3 regions of the Alkalinema pantanalense CENA528 genome follow, and region 3 is predicted to be linked to each of the others. Evidence: riboswitches for the same ligand, from Rfam matches in the RefSeq annotation. Region 3 holds a riboswitch; each other region holds the start of a gene.
What was found. A riboswitch is a leader RNA that binds a small molecule or an ion and turns the genes downstream of it on or off. The one in region 3 is predicted to bind cobalamin.

Region 1 (4,369 bases), on a different contig from region 3:
AGCCCCCCAAACGAATTCGTCTGGATCAGAGCGCGTTGATCCACCGGGACAATCTCCAACACCAATGCTGGAACGCTGGTCAACAGAAAGAGCAGCATCACGACCAGTACCGATCTATAGACCCTGAAAGGGGTTCGAGCATAGCCAACTGTCCATACGCTGAGCCAGATAAAAATTACTCCTTGAGTGGCAGGGTGGGCGATCAGGGCTATCCCCAGAACCACCAGCGCAAAGATCAGTTTTTGTTGGGGGGGTAAGGGTCGGAGACGATTGGTGTAGGCATAGGCATCGAGATGATGATGCATCGATTTAACTAATAATCCTTGAATTCCGGAGACTGGCTCACTTCTGGGTGTTGTTGGGATGCCTGTCGCTCATGCCTGCCTCGATACAGCCCAATTACATAGCCGATGACTCCCGCTCCCAGTCCGGCTTGCAGGGCAAACAGCAGCGATTCAATTTCACCACTGGCAGGTTCAAACAGAGGGCTGAACCAAGGCTGATAGTTAGGGTTGATCTCCTGAATCGCGGCTTCTGCTTCGCCATCGGCTCCGCCAAACTCCGCTTCGCGCACTAAAAATAGAGGGGCGATCGCCAGCACCACTACCGCCACAACCAGTAACCAGTTGTTCCAACGTTGACTTTTTGGGCTCATGCCTATGCCTCCTGCTTCATGATATTCAGGACTTGCAATTCTTCTCGGTTGTAGGTCTGCAACCAGTTCCATACCAGCACCGTCAACAACCCTTCGCTAAGAGCAAGGGGAATTTGAGTCACAGCAAAAATTGTGGCGAACTTGGTAAAGGCGGCGAAGAAGCCTCCGGTTGCCGATGGAAACGCCAGAGCCAGTTGCAGGGATGTGACAACGTAGGTAATCAGGTCTGCCAGGGTTGCTGCCAGGAAGATTGCCAGAGTTTGCCTGCCGCTGAAACGCATCACCAGTTGATAAATCCCGTAGGCAATGAAAGGACCCACAACTGCCATCGACACGGCATTGGCACCCAGCGTAGTTAAACCACCATGTGCCAGCAGTAACGCCTGAAATAACAACACCAGGCCACCCAAAACCGACATCACGGCTGGACCAAATAACACGGCTCCCAAGCCAGTCCCGGTCGGGTGAGAACAACTACCCGTCACCGAGGGAATTTTCAAGGCAGAGAGGACAAAGGTGAATGCTCCTGCCAATGCGAGTAATAGTTTGGTTTCAGGATGCTGATGGGTGATGTGAGTGAGCGATCGCAGCCCCCAGAACAGAAAGGGCAGATACACGATCCACCAGAAAACAGCCCAGCCGACCGGCAGGAACCCTTCCATAATATGCATGGCATAGGCAGGCGTGGGCGATCCAACAACTAAATAACAACTCAGCCCCGCCATCATCACAAGGCTGAACCATTGACGGTTTTTCCTGTTCATCTGTACCTCGCAGACTTCTCAATCAAAACAAGCTGTCACATTCGGCGGGCATCCTGACTTAAAGAGATGAATCTCTTATCACAGTTGCGGGACAGCGGCAGATTTACATTGCTCTTTCCCCCTTACGTCTGGTGGCTGTTCCCCACCAAAACCGAATTTTTCAACAATACCACCGATTCTCAAACAAACACCTTGACTTAAGATAATGTTTGGCTTGAAGCATCCCCACCATTCAGCAGGAGATGAGAGTCTCATCCCTCGCTATTTCACCCAAGAATAAGAACCAATCAGAAGTCCATGATTTTATCTGCTGCCAAAATCAAACTGGGTATATCCTGATTCTCTTTTGCCAACTGAGCGCCCGATCGTAAGTTGCTTGCTGTTATTCCTGCGGCTTCTGCACAAGCTGGACAGACCATCACCTTGCCCCCTGCTGCCACAAATTCATCATACAGTTGGGCTAGCGTCATCGGACTACTGCCCCACCGCAAATTCAAGGGTTGATTTTTGTCCGCAATCCGCACTCCTTCCAGAGTCAAAACCAGCATCACCTGAGCACCCCGTTTTTGCAGGTTCGTCCCTAATTTCAGTGCCATAAAGGCAGCATGCAGGTCATCAGTCCCATGATTCAGATGCAACGATGGTCTGCCCCTGTCCACTGGTTGATGATCGCGGTGATGTCATCATTCAGGCTTAGTACCCGCAGAAAAGGAAGTTGTCAAATGACGGGCCGTCAAACTTTATCCAAACTGGTGTTCAACGGTTTACAGCCAGAACATTCTAGCTTCGCAAGAGACGAGGCAACCCCATTGCCGTTAGAAAAATCACTAACTGGGTTGCCACAATACTGGGACCAGACGGCAAATTGAACGCCGCAGAAACTACCATGCCAATGACCGCACTTAACGCCCCTAACCCTGCCGATAGCACCACATAATTGGTGAATGTCCGGCTCAGCAATCGGGCGGCACAGGCAGGAATGACCACAAAGGCACTGACTAACAAAACACCGATCGCCTTAATCGAGATGCCCACCACCAGCGACAGTAAGACAATAAATGCGGTTCGGTGAAGGGATACAGAGACTCCACGGGCGATCGCCAACGGTTCATGCAGGGTCAACAACATTTGCGTTCGCAAGGTTAATCCAATAAACACCGTGCAGACGATTAATAACAAACTGCTCAAGACTAAATCCAGTTCTCGTACTGCGAGAATATCGCCAAACAGCAGGTTATTCAGTCCACCTTTGTACTGTCCAACAAAGCTGAGGACAATGACAGCGATCGCCAATGATGAAGAATAGATGATATTCAGCAGTGCATCGGTCCATAACCGGGTTCGTTCTAATAGATACGTGACTCCCAGGGCAAAGCAAACGGCAAAGGGTAACAAGACAACCGATGGATTAATGCCAATCAGTAAGCCAATGCTGATACCCAACAAAGCTGAATGTCCTAAGGCATCACTGAAGAAAGACAATTGGCGTAGGATCGTGAAGCTGCCCAGCATTCCGCCCATTAACCCGGTGAGAATGCCACCCAATAGTGCCCGTTGCATAAAGGGAAGCTGGAACAGTTCGATGATGCGGGTGAGGTCAGTAGACATAAGGGGGAGTGGGGAAGGGGGAGTGGGAAGAATAGGGGAGAGGTTTAGGATTTTGGGGTGTAGGTGATGGCTGTTGGGAGGATTCAGTCTTATCGGGATTTGGAGGTTTGGCAGCAGGGGATGGAGTTGGCGGAAAATTGCTATCGGTTGACAAAAACATTTCCGAAGGAAGAAGTTTATGGCATGGTTTCACAAATTCGGAGAGCAGCGGTTTCAGTCCCAGCCAATATTGCTGAAGGCTATGGACGAGAATATCGAAATCAATATATTCAGTTTCTTCGCATTGCTCAGGGTTCTTTAAAGGAACTGGAAACCCATCTTTTACTAGCTGTACGAGTTGAATTGATCACAGATCACAAAGCTCAACCCATTCTCACTCAATGTGAATCTACAGGTAAATTGCTCCGCGCCCTCCTCCGCGCCCTTCAAAAAACTTGACAGATTCCCTACTCCACCTTCCCCACTCCCCTTAATGCTGATGACGATAGCGAACAAATTCAGCCCCGTAGGCAGCAGAAAGATTGTCAGGGGAGAGGGCAACTTCTGGAGTTCCCTGACAGAGTAAGGTGCGGTTTAAGCAGAGAACGCGATCGCAGTTTCGGCGCACCATATCTAAGTCATGAGAAATTTGCAGGATTGCCCAACCCTGCTCCCGTTTGAGTTGGTATAACAGTTGGTAGAATTCTGATTCACCCCGCACATCTAATCCTGCTGGAGCTTCATCTAGGATCAACAAACGACGGGGACGAACCAGACAGTAGGCTAGAAGGACACGCTTAGTTTCGCCTCCCGACAGCCCACTGATTAACTGATGCTTGAGATGGGCAGCATCGACCCGTGCCAACGCTTCACGAATGGCTTGGCGGCGTTTGCGGTGGTCTTTCCAGGGCACCTGAAACCCTAATTGATCCCATCCCAATCCCACCAATTCTTCGACGGTAATGGGAATACGGCGATCGAACAGAAAGTTTTGCGGCAAATAAGCAATTTGCTGACGGATAGCAGGCGCGAGAAAACCGCGACGAGACAGAGGTTGTCCCAGGATAAAAACATCCCCTGTTTGTCGGGGCAGAATACCCAAAATCGCCTGCACCAGCGTACTTTTACCTGCGCCATTCGGACCCACGATCGCCGTATCGGTGCCTGTTTCTAACGCAAACGAGACATCCTGCACGGCTGGATACGTTTCTCGATACACCGTTAAGTGTTCGATCTCTAACACAATGTCTGACAAACCAGCCTCCTAAAACCTCACCCCAACACGTTGGGGGATAACGGCAGGTTGGGGTGTCCAGAGTGGCAGAAAAGATTGGGTTGATTGTCCTGTAAATGCCGTCACCAA
Region 2 (4,369 bases), on a different contig from region 3:
TGAACGCCTTTGATGTGATTGCGGACATTCAAACCCATCGCCCTACGGTGTTCTTCGGCATTCCTGGCCTGTATGCGGGAATGCTGGCCTTGCATGAGCTGGCACCTCTCGATCCTGCCTCCCTGCGCCTGTGTGTGTCCGCCGCTGAGCAACTCCCAAAAACCCTCTGGTCGCAATGGCGCGATCGCTACGGGCTGGAAATTTGTGAAGGCATTGGCACCACCGAATTGCTCCATATTTTTCTGTCCAATCGGCCTGGGGAATGTCGTCCCGGTAGTTCGGGGCGGCCCATTCCCGGCTATGACGTGCAAATTGTGGATGATGCGGGTTGTCCTCTGCCACCGGGGGAAGTCGGTGCATTGCAAGTGACGGGCGAAAGCTTAATGCTGGGCTATTGGAATCGGCTGCAAGCTACGCGGGATGCTTTGTACGGCTGCACCATGCGCACGGGTGATCAATATCTCCAAGATGTGGATGGCTATTTCTGGTTTATGGGGCGTAATAACGACTTTGTTAAAGTCAATGGCATGTGGGTTTCGCCCTTTGAAATTGAAGACGTATTACTCCAGCATGAAAGTATCTTAGATGCCGCGATCGTGCCGGAATTTGCCACCGATGAAACCCTGACCCAAATTGTGGCCTATGTCAGCCTCAAGGCTGGGTTCCAAGCCTCTCCGATCCTGGAAAAACAGATCGCTCAATGGGTCAAAACCCAATTGCCCCATTTTAAAGCTCCGCGCATGATTCATTTTCTGGATCATCTTCCCCGCACCGCCACAGGCAAAGTGCATCGCAAGGCATTAAGTCAGCATCAATCCTCTGTTACGGATGCATTGATCACGGATGTATTGATCGCCGATGCATTGCTCACAGATGCATTGCCACTGTCTACCAAACATGTTTAGCTTTCTTTATCTAGGTATTTCATCATGCTACAAGTCGCACGTCCTACGATCGTCTACCATGAGTTATTTGTTCCAGTTCAAAAAGATGCACAATCCCTACTGCAACATCTATTAGAGATCGGTCTGTTCTCCGATTATGTTCTCTATCATAGCGATCGGGAGGTGCGTATTGCGGGAAATGCTCTCTGTAGCATTGCTGTGGGAACAGACTCTGTGACGGTTAACACGATGGGAGAGCGGCAAACTCAGTCGATCGCGGCTGATCCGCTCAAACAGGTTGAAGCGATTCTGGCAACGTTGCCCGTAGAAGATTGGACTGCCTATGGTTACGTGGGCTTTGACATGGCTCGGTTCTACTCGCCCTACCAGAAGGCGATTCAGCAACCGTTGCTCCATCTACTCATTCCAGAAACGGAATTGCATTTGACGCCTAAGGGCGTGCATATCCGCAGTGTGAAGTCGCTCACAAAAATTCTAGAAGCCCTCTCGATCGACACGCCACTGCGCCAGTACACGGCCACTCCCCCCACGGTCGATTTTAGTGATCAAACCCAATACCAAACCCAAGTCAGCCGCCTGATTGAAGCGATTCAAGCAGGGCATTTACATAAGGCGATTCTGTCGCGATCGGTGACGCTGGCCGGGGAAATGGATGTCCTGGGAACCTATTGCCTAGGCTGTGATAGTAATAATTCTGCCCGTTCCTACTGCTTCCGCTTGGAGGACGTGAGTGCGGTAGGGTTCAGTCCAGAAATCTTGATGACGGTCGATCGTAATCACTTTGTCATTACCAATCCCTTGGCGGGAACTCGTCCCCGTGCAACTGATTTAGCGGAAGATGAACAACTTTACCAGGAACTGTTCACCGATGCTAAGGAAGTTAAGGAACATGCATTGTCCATTTGGTTAGCCCAGGACGAAATTTCGCAGTTTTGTGATCTGGATACGGTGCGGGTGTTTGACTTCATGCAAGTCAAGCAATATCGCTGTGTGCAGCATTTGTCTTCGCGGGTGGGTGGACAATTGCGTGATGACAAAACCCTCTGGGATGCGCTAAAGGTGCTGTTTCCTGGGATTACGGTGTCTGGTATTGATAAGCAAAGTGCGTTGGAATGGATCGATCGCTTGGAAACGGAACCACGCGGAATTTACGCAGGGGGCATTGGTTGGGTCAATAGCCAAGGTCTGGCTGATTTTGCGATCGCCATTCGATCGGTGTACCAGTATGGAGATCGGATTCACTTTAATGCAGGAGCAGGCATTGTGGCAGAATCGATTCCGCAAAACGAGTATGTTGAATCAGTTAACAAGATGAATACCATGCTCACCAATTTAGTCCTGAAAGCTTAGAACTCGAATCCATCGGCAACTGGCCATTGCTCTAGCTTGATCGCCAACCCAAGCCGATGGCATTCGCTTGTAAAATCGGCTTGGGTTGCTGAATAGGGATATGATTTACTAAGGAACAGGAACATCGCCAAACTTGAGGTAGTGCAGTAGCATACGCCTGCGGCGGGGCATAGCCCTACGAATCGAGTCATCTCAGCATATCTACGGCTTTGGAATAGCACAACGTCTTGTGATGTAAGCGAGCTAGATAGTGCTTTAAACGAGTATTTTCGTCCTCAACTCGCGTCATATAGGTCTTGCTGACAATCTGATCACCGTCTGGAATAAAGCCAGGATAGACTGACCATCCATCCGTAACATAGAAAAAGCACTCCCAAGTCGCAACAATCATCCACAACGGCTTAAAGGTCTCAGCGCTATGGTCGCCCAGCACCCACCCTAAAATCCCTTTTCTGAAGCGGTCAACGGCAGTCCAGCGCCAAATTTTGTTTTTTGTCCCTACAAATGTCTCCAGCTCGTCGAGTTCCCCCGCGCAAAGATGATGCTTGATGTTCGACTCAGTATAAAACAAACAAATCAAATCGGATCATCTTTATTCTACGGATAGCGTAAGTAATTTGAGAAAGGCGCTATATCTTGAAGTGGTTCAGTAATTTGCCTATGAAGAAATGCAGGGTAAAGCTGCTGCGCTGCGCGTCAACTGTGTTATTGTTAGGGTCAAGTCGGTTTTGATGGGGAGCAGCCATCAAACGCAAGGGGGAAAGTGCAGTGTGAATCTGCCGCTGTCCCGCAGCTGTAAGGAGAGGCGCAACTCTCTGAGTCAGAATGCCCGCCGAGTCATAAACCCGTTACATAAACATCTGCGAGGTACGGATGATAAAAATTTCAAGCTTTTGCAATTCTCTACGAGATGCTGCGCGATCGACATTTTGTTGGAATTTTAAGGTTGTAGCGTTCTGAGCTAACGATTTGAGTTGAACGTGCGATTGACATTTAGCAAGGCTACCTGAGCAAAGGTGGCTGATATTGCATCTGGCAGTTGCAGCTAATGTCCTCGCTACGTCTGGCTATGGTCTGCTTCCCTACCGGGAGACAGTCACTTTTACATGTTTTTTACAGAATTTGGAACGCTACAGCTATGACTATTCAAACTGCAACGCTGGGGTATCCCCGCATAGGTAAAAATCGTGAGGTTAAAACGGCGTTAGAAGCCTTTTGGAGCGGTAAATCTGATGCCGAAAGCTTGCTGCAAAAGGTTCGAGAGGTTGAATTTGCGAACTGGAAAATCCAACTCGAAGCTGGGATTGATCGCATCGGCATTGCTGACACTACCCTTTATGACCATGTGCTGAATTGGAGTGTTCGTTCGCATATGTGCGACTCCGAATTCGGTGACATCATTCAGCATATTGAGCGGTTGGATGCCGATGTGTTGTCGATCGAGAACAGTCGCAGCAATAACCGAACGCTGCAAGAAGTCACAGAAGCAGGCTATTCGCATCAGATCGGGAATGGCGTGTATGACATTCACAGTCCGGTTGTTCCAACCACGGAGCAGCTAGTCCAGCAACTCGAAGCTGGAATCAAAAACTTACCTGTGCGTCAGATTTGGGTCAATCCAGATTGTGGCTTGAAAACACGACGATGGGAAGAGGTGATTCCAGCCCTCAAGAACATGGTGCAGGCGACAAAGGCAATCCGGGAGAACGCCAATGCACAATGATCTGTGGCAGGGAAACTGCACGCCCTGGCAAGCCCGATTTATCGAACATAACAGTCTGATGCTTGGATATCAGGCATGGTCTGGCTATCTTCAGCACGGAGGAGGATTGTTAGTGTGTGATGGGATGAATTCGATTTCACCTGCATTTGACTGGGATGTAGAGGTGGCTGTATTTGATCCGATTTTTGTGGCGCGATCGCGGGTTCCAAAGTATTTGCGAAGTCTTGAACTAGAGCCGGAAATTATTGATGTAGTGAACGATGCCCTCTCAACTTATGATCCGGCTCAGGAGATTGTCTTGCTGCTCCACGGCAACCAAGCAGTAGAGATCAACCTGCTGCAAAATCTAGCCATTTCACCCCCGCAGTGCTACTCACAGGTGCAGCGACGA
Region 3 (4,369 bases):
CTGGCTCCCCGCTGTTCCATCTCCTCCCGATTAATCACATAGGTCGGACGGGTAGAATCTCGTAACGTCGCCTCTCCCCGTCCTGGCGTAGACACAGGTTGCCGGAGAATCCGCTCGATGATGATTACTTCTTCCTCACTCTCATCGAGTTCATCCGCTTGGACTGACAGGGTTGGAGCGGGGCTAGGGACTGGACTGGACGGCTCTTGTGCTGTGATCACTGTTTCTCCAGGTTTCAGTACCATTGACGCACTAGGCATCGCCTGTCCAGGAAGTGGCAATAGCGCTAATCCTCCCACCACCCATCTCAAGGCGACAACAGGAGACCAATGACTCATCTTCATACTCCTCACACAATAGGGGTCATTATAAAATGAGAATAATAATCATTCTCATTTTGAATGTAAAGTTTTAATCTCTGGGGGTGACTCATTCAAGCCAGACCTGATGACTCACAGGACTGCTTAAACCAACTCAGGCGTAAGTAGCTAGGAGGGCTGTAGAAATCTGGTTTGGCTGGAGCGATCGCCCAATGAAGACCAATCGAGTTTGACGCGGTTCATCGGGTTGCCAGGGGCGATCGTAAAAGGTATCAAATCGATTGCCAACACCTTGAACGACTAACCGCATGGCTTTATTGGGCACGGCTACAAAGCCCTTAATCCGATAAATCTCATACTGCTGTACCAGAGATTGCAAGCGGCTAACCAACTCTGCTGGGTCAAATGTTTGGTCTAAAACGACATGAATTGAAGTAATGTCTTCATCGTGTTCATGATCTTCTTCCGTATCATGATGGCTAGGGCGAGAGTCGAGATTGTCTTCAACAGCGGCATTAAATCCCAGTAGAAGATCAGGACTAATTTCTCCTTGTTTGCAGGGCACAATTTTCACTCCGGTTGGAAGTTCTTTTTGTAACCACTGCTGAATGCGATGTTGAGTTGCTAAATCAACGCGATCGACTTTGGCTAATAACACCATATCGGCACACGCCAACTGATCTTCAAACAGTTCTTCAATCGGAGTTTCATGCTCTAGGCTATCATCGGCTTGCCGTTGGGCTTCCAGGGCATTCAAATCACCTACAAATTGACCATTCGCAAGGGCTTCACAATCTACAACAGTCACAACGCCATCAACGGTTGCTCCGGTGCGAATTTCGGGCCAGCGAAAGGCTTGTACTAAAGGCTTGGGCAGGGCTAAACCAGAGGTTTCGATCAGGATGCAGTCGAGGCGATCGCGTCGTTTCAACAACTCCTGCATCGTCGGCAAAAATTCCTCCTGCACCGTACAACACAAACAGCCATTTGCTAGTTCCAAAATATTGTTACTTGGGTCTTCATCGTCATCACAAACGCGACACGATCGCAACAACTCGCCATCAATGCCGACTTCACCAAACTCATTCACCAACACGGCAATGCGACGACCCTGATTGTTCTGCAATAAATGACGCACGAGTGTGGTTTTTCCGGCTCCTAAAAAGCCTGTAACGACGGTTACAGGAATTTTGTGCATGGTTGACTCCTAAGTGATTTTAAGGTTGGTTCGGCAATGGCGGCAGAACTGCATGAATGTTCTGTTTGACGGTCGCAGGGCGGTCTTTGTAGGGAACTTTGCCATCTGAAGCAGTGATATATTGACGGCTAAATTCCAGCAGATCTGGGACTGAATTGGAGGGGGAGAGTTGGCTCAGAATAAAGGTGAGCTTGTTGGGAGCTATGAATGCTGTCACACAGGCGCGATCGCACGCTCCCATACAGCGAACAGGTTGAAGACGGATGCACGCTTCGCTACTGGTTTCCAACCCACCCTGGAGTTGATTGAACAGGAATTGTCCCTCAACTTCTAGATGCAACATCAGCCACCTTTGCTCAGGTAGCCTCGCTAAACGTTAATCGCGCGTTCAACTCAAATCGTTAGCTCAGAACGCTGCAATCTTAAAATTCCAACAAAAAGCCGATCGCGCAGCGTCTCGTAGAGAATCGCAAAAACTTGAAGTTTTCATCATCCGTACCTCGCAGATGTTTATGTAACGGGTTTACGAATCGGCGGGCATTCTGACTCAGAGAATTGCACTTCTCCTTACAGCTGCGGGACAGCGGCAGATTCGCACTGCACTTTCCCCCTTACGTCTGATGGCTGCTCCCCACCAGAACCGAATGAATTCCCAAAAATAGTAACACAATAAGGTTGTGATGACACATTCTGAATTTTAGGTTTAGCTAAACCAGCGAACTGCTCATGGCAGTGTGCCTCAGTACCACATAGGAAGTAGATCAACCACAGGGTTGGTATCGCTTGCGAAGAATTGCTTCAGTTTTTCACCCACTTCCTATACAATGAGAATGATTATCATTGTATAGACAACTTACTGCTAGAACAGTATGTCGCTTGTTCCCCAACCCTTGCTTGCCTCCCTTGAGCGCATTGTCCAGCGGTTCCAACAGATTTCGGAACCGAAGCGGCGCTATAAGTACTTGCTTTGCTTTGCTAAGCGCCTGCCTCCATTTTCTGATGAGCAAAAGGTGGCAGCCCATCGGGTACCTGGTTGTGTATCTCAAGTGTATGTGACTGCCAGTTTGGAGCAGGGCAAGATGATCTTTCAGGGCGACTCCGACTCTCACCTAACCAAGGGATTATTGGGGCTGTTGGTTGAAGGATTGAACGGATTGGCCCCCGCAGAAATTATCCAGTTAAAACCTAATTTTATTCAGCCAACCGGTTCGGATGTCAGCCTGACTCCGTCTCGTGTCAATGGTTTTTACAATATTTTTCAAATCGTGCAACAGAAAGCGCTAGTTTATCATCTGGTTACGACTTACTTGCCAACTTAAGGAGTCATTATGTCTAATCCGGTCATGCAGGTTTGTCCAGAATCAGTGAATATCCCTGAGCGTGTCATGCCCGTTACCATCGTCATAGGCTTGTTAGACATCGGCGAAACCATGCTACTCAATCATATTCTAAACGATTGTCACGGGTTAAAAATTTCCGTGATGGTGAATGAGTTTGGAGACATTCATATTGATTCACAACTGTTAGTTTCCGTGGATAGAAATATGCTGCAACTGAGCAATGACTGTATTGGTTGCACCATCAATCAAAGTTTGGTTGATACTGTGTATGACATGGTTGATCGCCATGACTCAGTTGATTATATTTTGGTTGAAACGACTGGCATTGCTGACCCCTTGCCGATCATGTTGAGCTTTGTCAGTACAGAGTTGTGGGATGTCACGCGGCTAGCTTCATTGCTGACAGTTGTGGATGCTGAATCCTTTACCTTCACTCATTCCACTGATATTTACCGTGCAAAGGAATTATCTGGTTCCAGGGCCGCCCATTGCGCCATGCTTTGCAACTAAGCGGAAAACGGTACGATATCAAGAGCGTTCAACCGTAGTCACCCAAGCGTAATCAGCTAGTGTTCATCAGGCGAAACTTAAATGCTGAATTAATCAAAGCACAGTTGATTGAATGTATTGCGATTTAATTTGAGGAATTGGATATGACCAACACAACAACTCTTTCCACTCCCAGCACCCTGGATATTCCCAAACGAGGAATGCCCGTCACGATTATCACGGGATTTCTCGGCAGTGGTAAAACCACATTACTCAACCACATTTTGAACAATCGCCAGGATTTAAAAGTTGCGATCTTGGTGAATGAATTTGGCGATATCAATATTGACAGTCAGTTACTCGTGTCGATGGATGAGGATATGGTGGAGCTGAGTAATGGTTGCATTTGCTGCACCATTAATGATGGACTGGTGGATGCAGTGTATAACGTGCTGGAGCGGAACGATCGGGTCGATTACATGGTGATCGAAACGACAGGTGTTGCCGATCCACTGCCGATTATTTTGACCTTTCTGGGCACAGAATTGCGTGACCTGACCCGGTTAGATTCGATCGTCACCGTCGTCGATTCTGAGACTTTTACGCCGGATCATTTCGACAGCGAAGCGGCATTCAAGCAGATTGCCTACGGGGATGTCACGATCTTGAATAAGACTGATTTGGCAGATCCAGACCAAATCCAGAACCTGGAAGCTTATATTCATACGGTCAAAGAAGGTGCCAGAATCCTGCACAGTCAGCATGGAAAAGTGCCGCTGCCACTGCTTTTAGATGTGGGCTATAACAACCCAGAAGCCTATACCGATCTCGTGCAGGAAGAGATTCACCAAACTCAACTCGATCAAGATGATCCAGCCCATCATGACCATCATCATGACCATCATGACCATGAGCATCATCACCATCACTCTGCTCACTTAGATAACGATGGGTTTGTGTCCATTTCCTTTGAGAGCGATCGCCCCTTTGACGTGAACAAGTTTGAAACCTTCCTGCAAGAA

Region 1: linked by a shared signal. The riboswitch ahead of ACN4EG_RS26880 (energy-coupling factor ABC transporter permease) and the one ahead of ACN4EG_RS25360 (DUF1636 domain-containing protein) in region 3 are both predicted to bind cobalamin.
Region 2: linked by a shared signal. The riboswitch ahead of ACN4EG_RS25115 (hypothetical protein) and the one ahead of ACN4EG_RS25360 (DUF1636 domain-containing protein) in region 3 are both predicted to bind cobalamin.

What each region holds. Positions count from the first base shown of each region.
Region 1 covers NZ_JBLZFX010000169.1:1,099-5,467, reverse strand. Annotated here, with positions in the region: gene cbiQ (cobalt ECF transporter T component CbiQ) at 1-305, opposite strand, end outside; gene ACN4EG_RS26885 (energy-coupling factor ABC transporter substrate-binding protein) at 314-655, opposite strand; gene ACN4EG_RS26880 (energy-coupling factor ABC transporter permease) at 658-1,419, opposite strand; cobalamin riboswitch at 1,446-1,590, opposite strand; gene ACN4EG_RS26875 (DsrE family protein) at 1,707-2,078, opposite strand; gene ACN4EG_RS26870 (metal ABC transporter permease) at 2,200-3,027, opposite strand; gene ACN4EG_RS26865 (four helix bundle protein) at 3,094-3,465, shown strand; gene ACN4EG_RS26860 (metal ABC transporter ATP-binding protein) at 3,497-4,261, opposite strand; gene ACN4EG_RS26855 (metal ABC transporter substrate-binding protein) at 4,271-4,369, opposite strand, start outside.
Region 2 covers NZ_JBLZFX010000128.1:4,466-8,834, reverse strand. Annotated here, with positions in the region: gene ACN4EG_RS25130 (benzoate-CoA ligase family protein) at 1-905, shown strand, start outside; gene ACN4EG_RS25125 (salicylate synthase) at 930-2,255, shown strand; partial or broken gene ACN4EG_RS25120 (IS1 family transposase) at 2,364-2,784, opposite strand; cobalamin riboswitch at 2,962-3,106, shown strand; gene ACN4EG_RS25115 (hypothetical protein) at 3,394-3,978, shown strand; gene ACN4EG_RS25110 (hypothetical protein) at 3,968-4,369, shown strand, end outside.
Region 3 covers NZ_JBLZFX010000131.1:8,695-13,063, forward strand. Annotated here, with positions in the region: gene ACN4EG_RS25350 (TonB-dependent receptor) at 1-338, opposite strand, end outside; gene cobW (cobalamin biosynthesis protein CobW) at 475-1,518, opposite strand; gene ACN4EG_RS25360 (DUF1636 domain-containing protein) at 1,538-1,861, opposite strand; cobalamin riboswitch at 2,033-2,178, opposite strand; gene ACN4EG_RS25365 (SufE family protein) at 2,388-2,837, shown strand; gene ACN4EG_RS25370 (CobW family GTP-binding protein) at 2,847-3,368, shown strand; gene ACN4EG_RS25375 (CobW family GTP-binding protein) at 3,512-4,369, shown strand, end outside.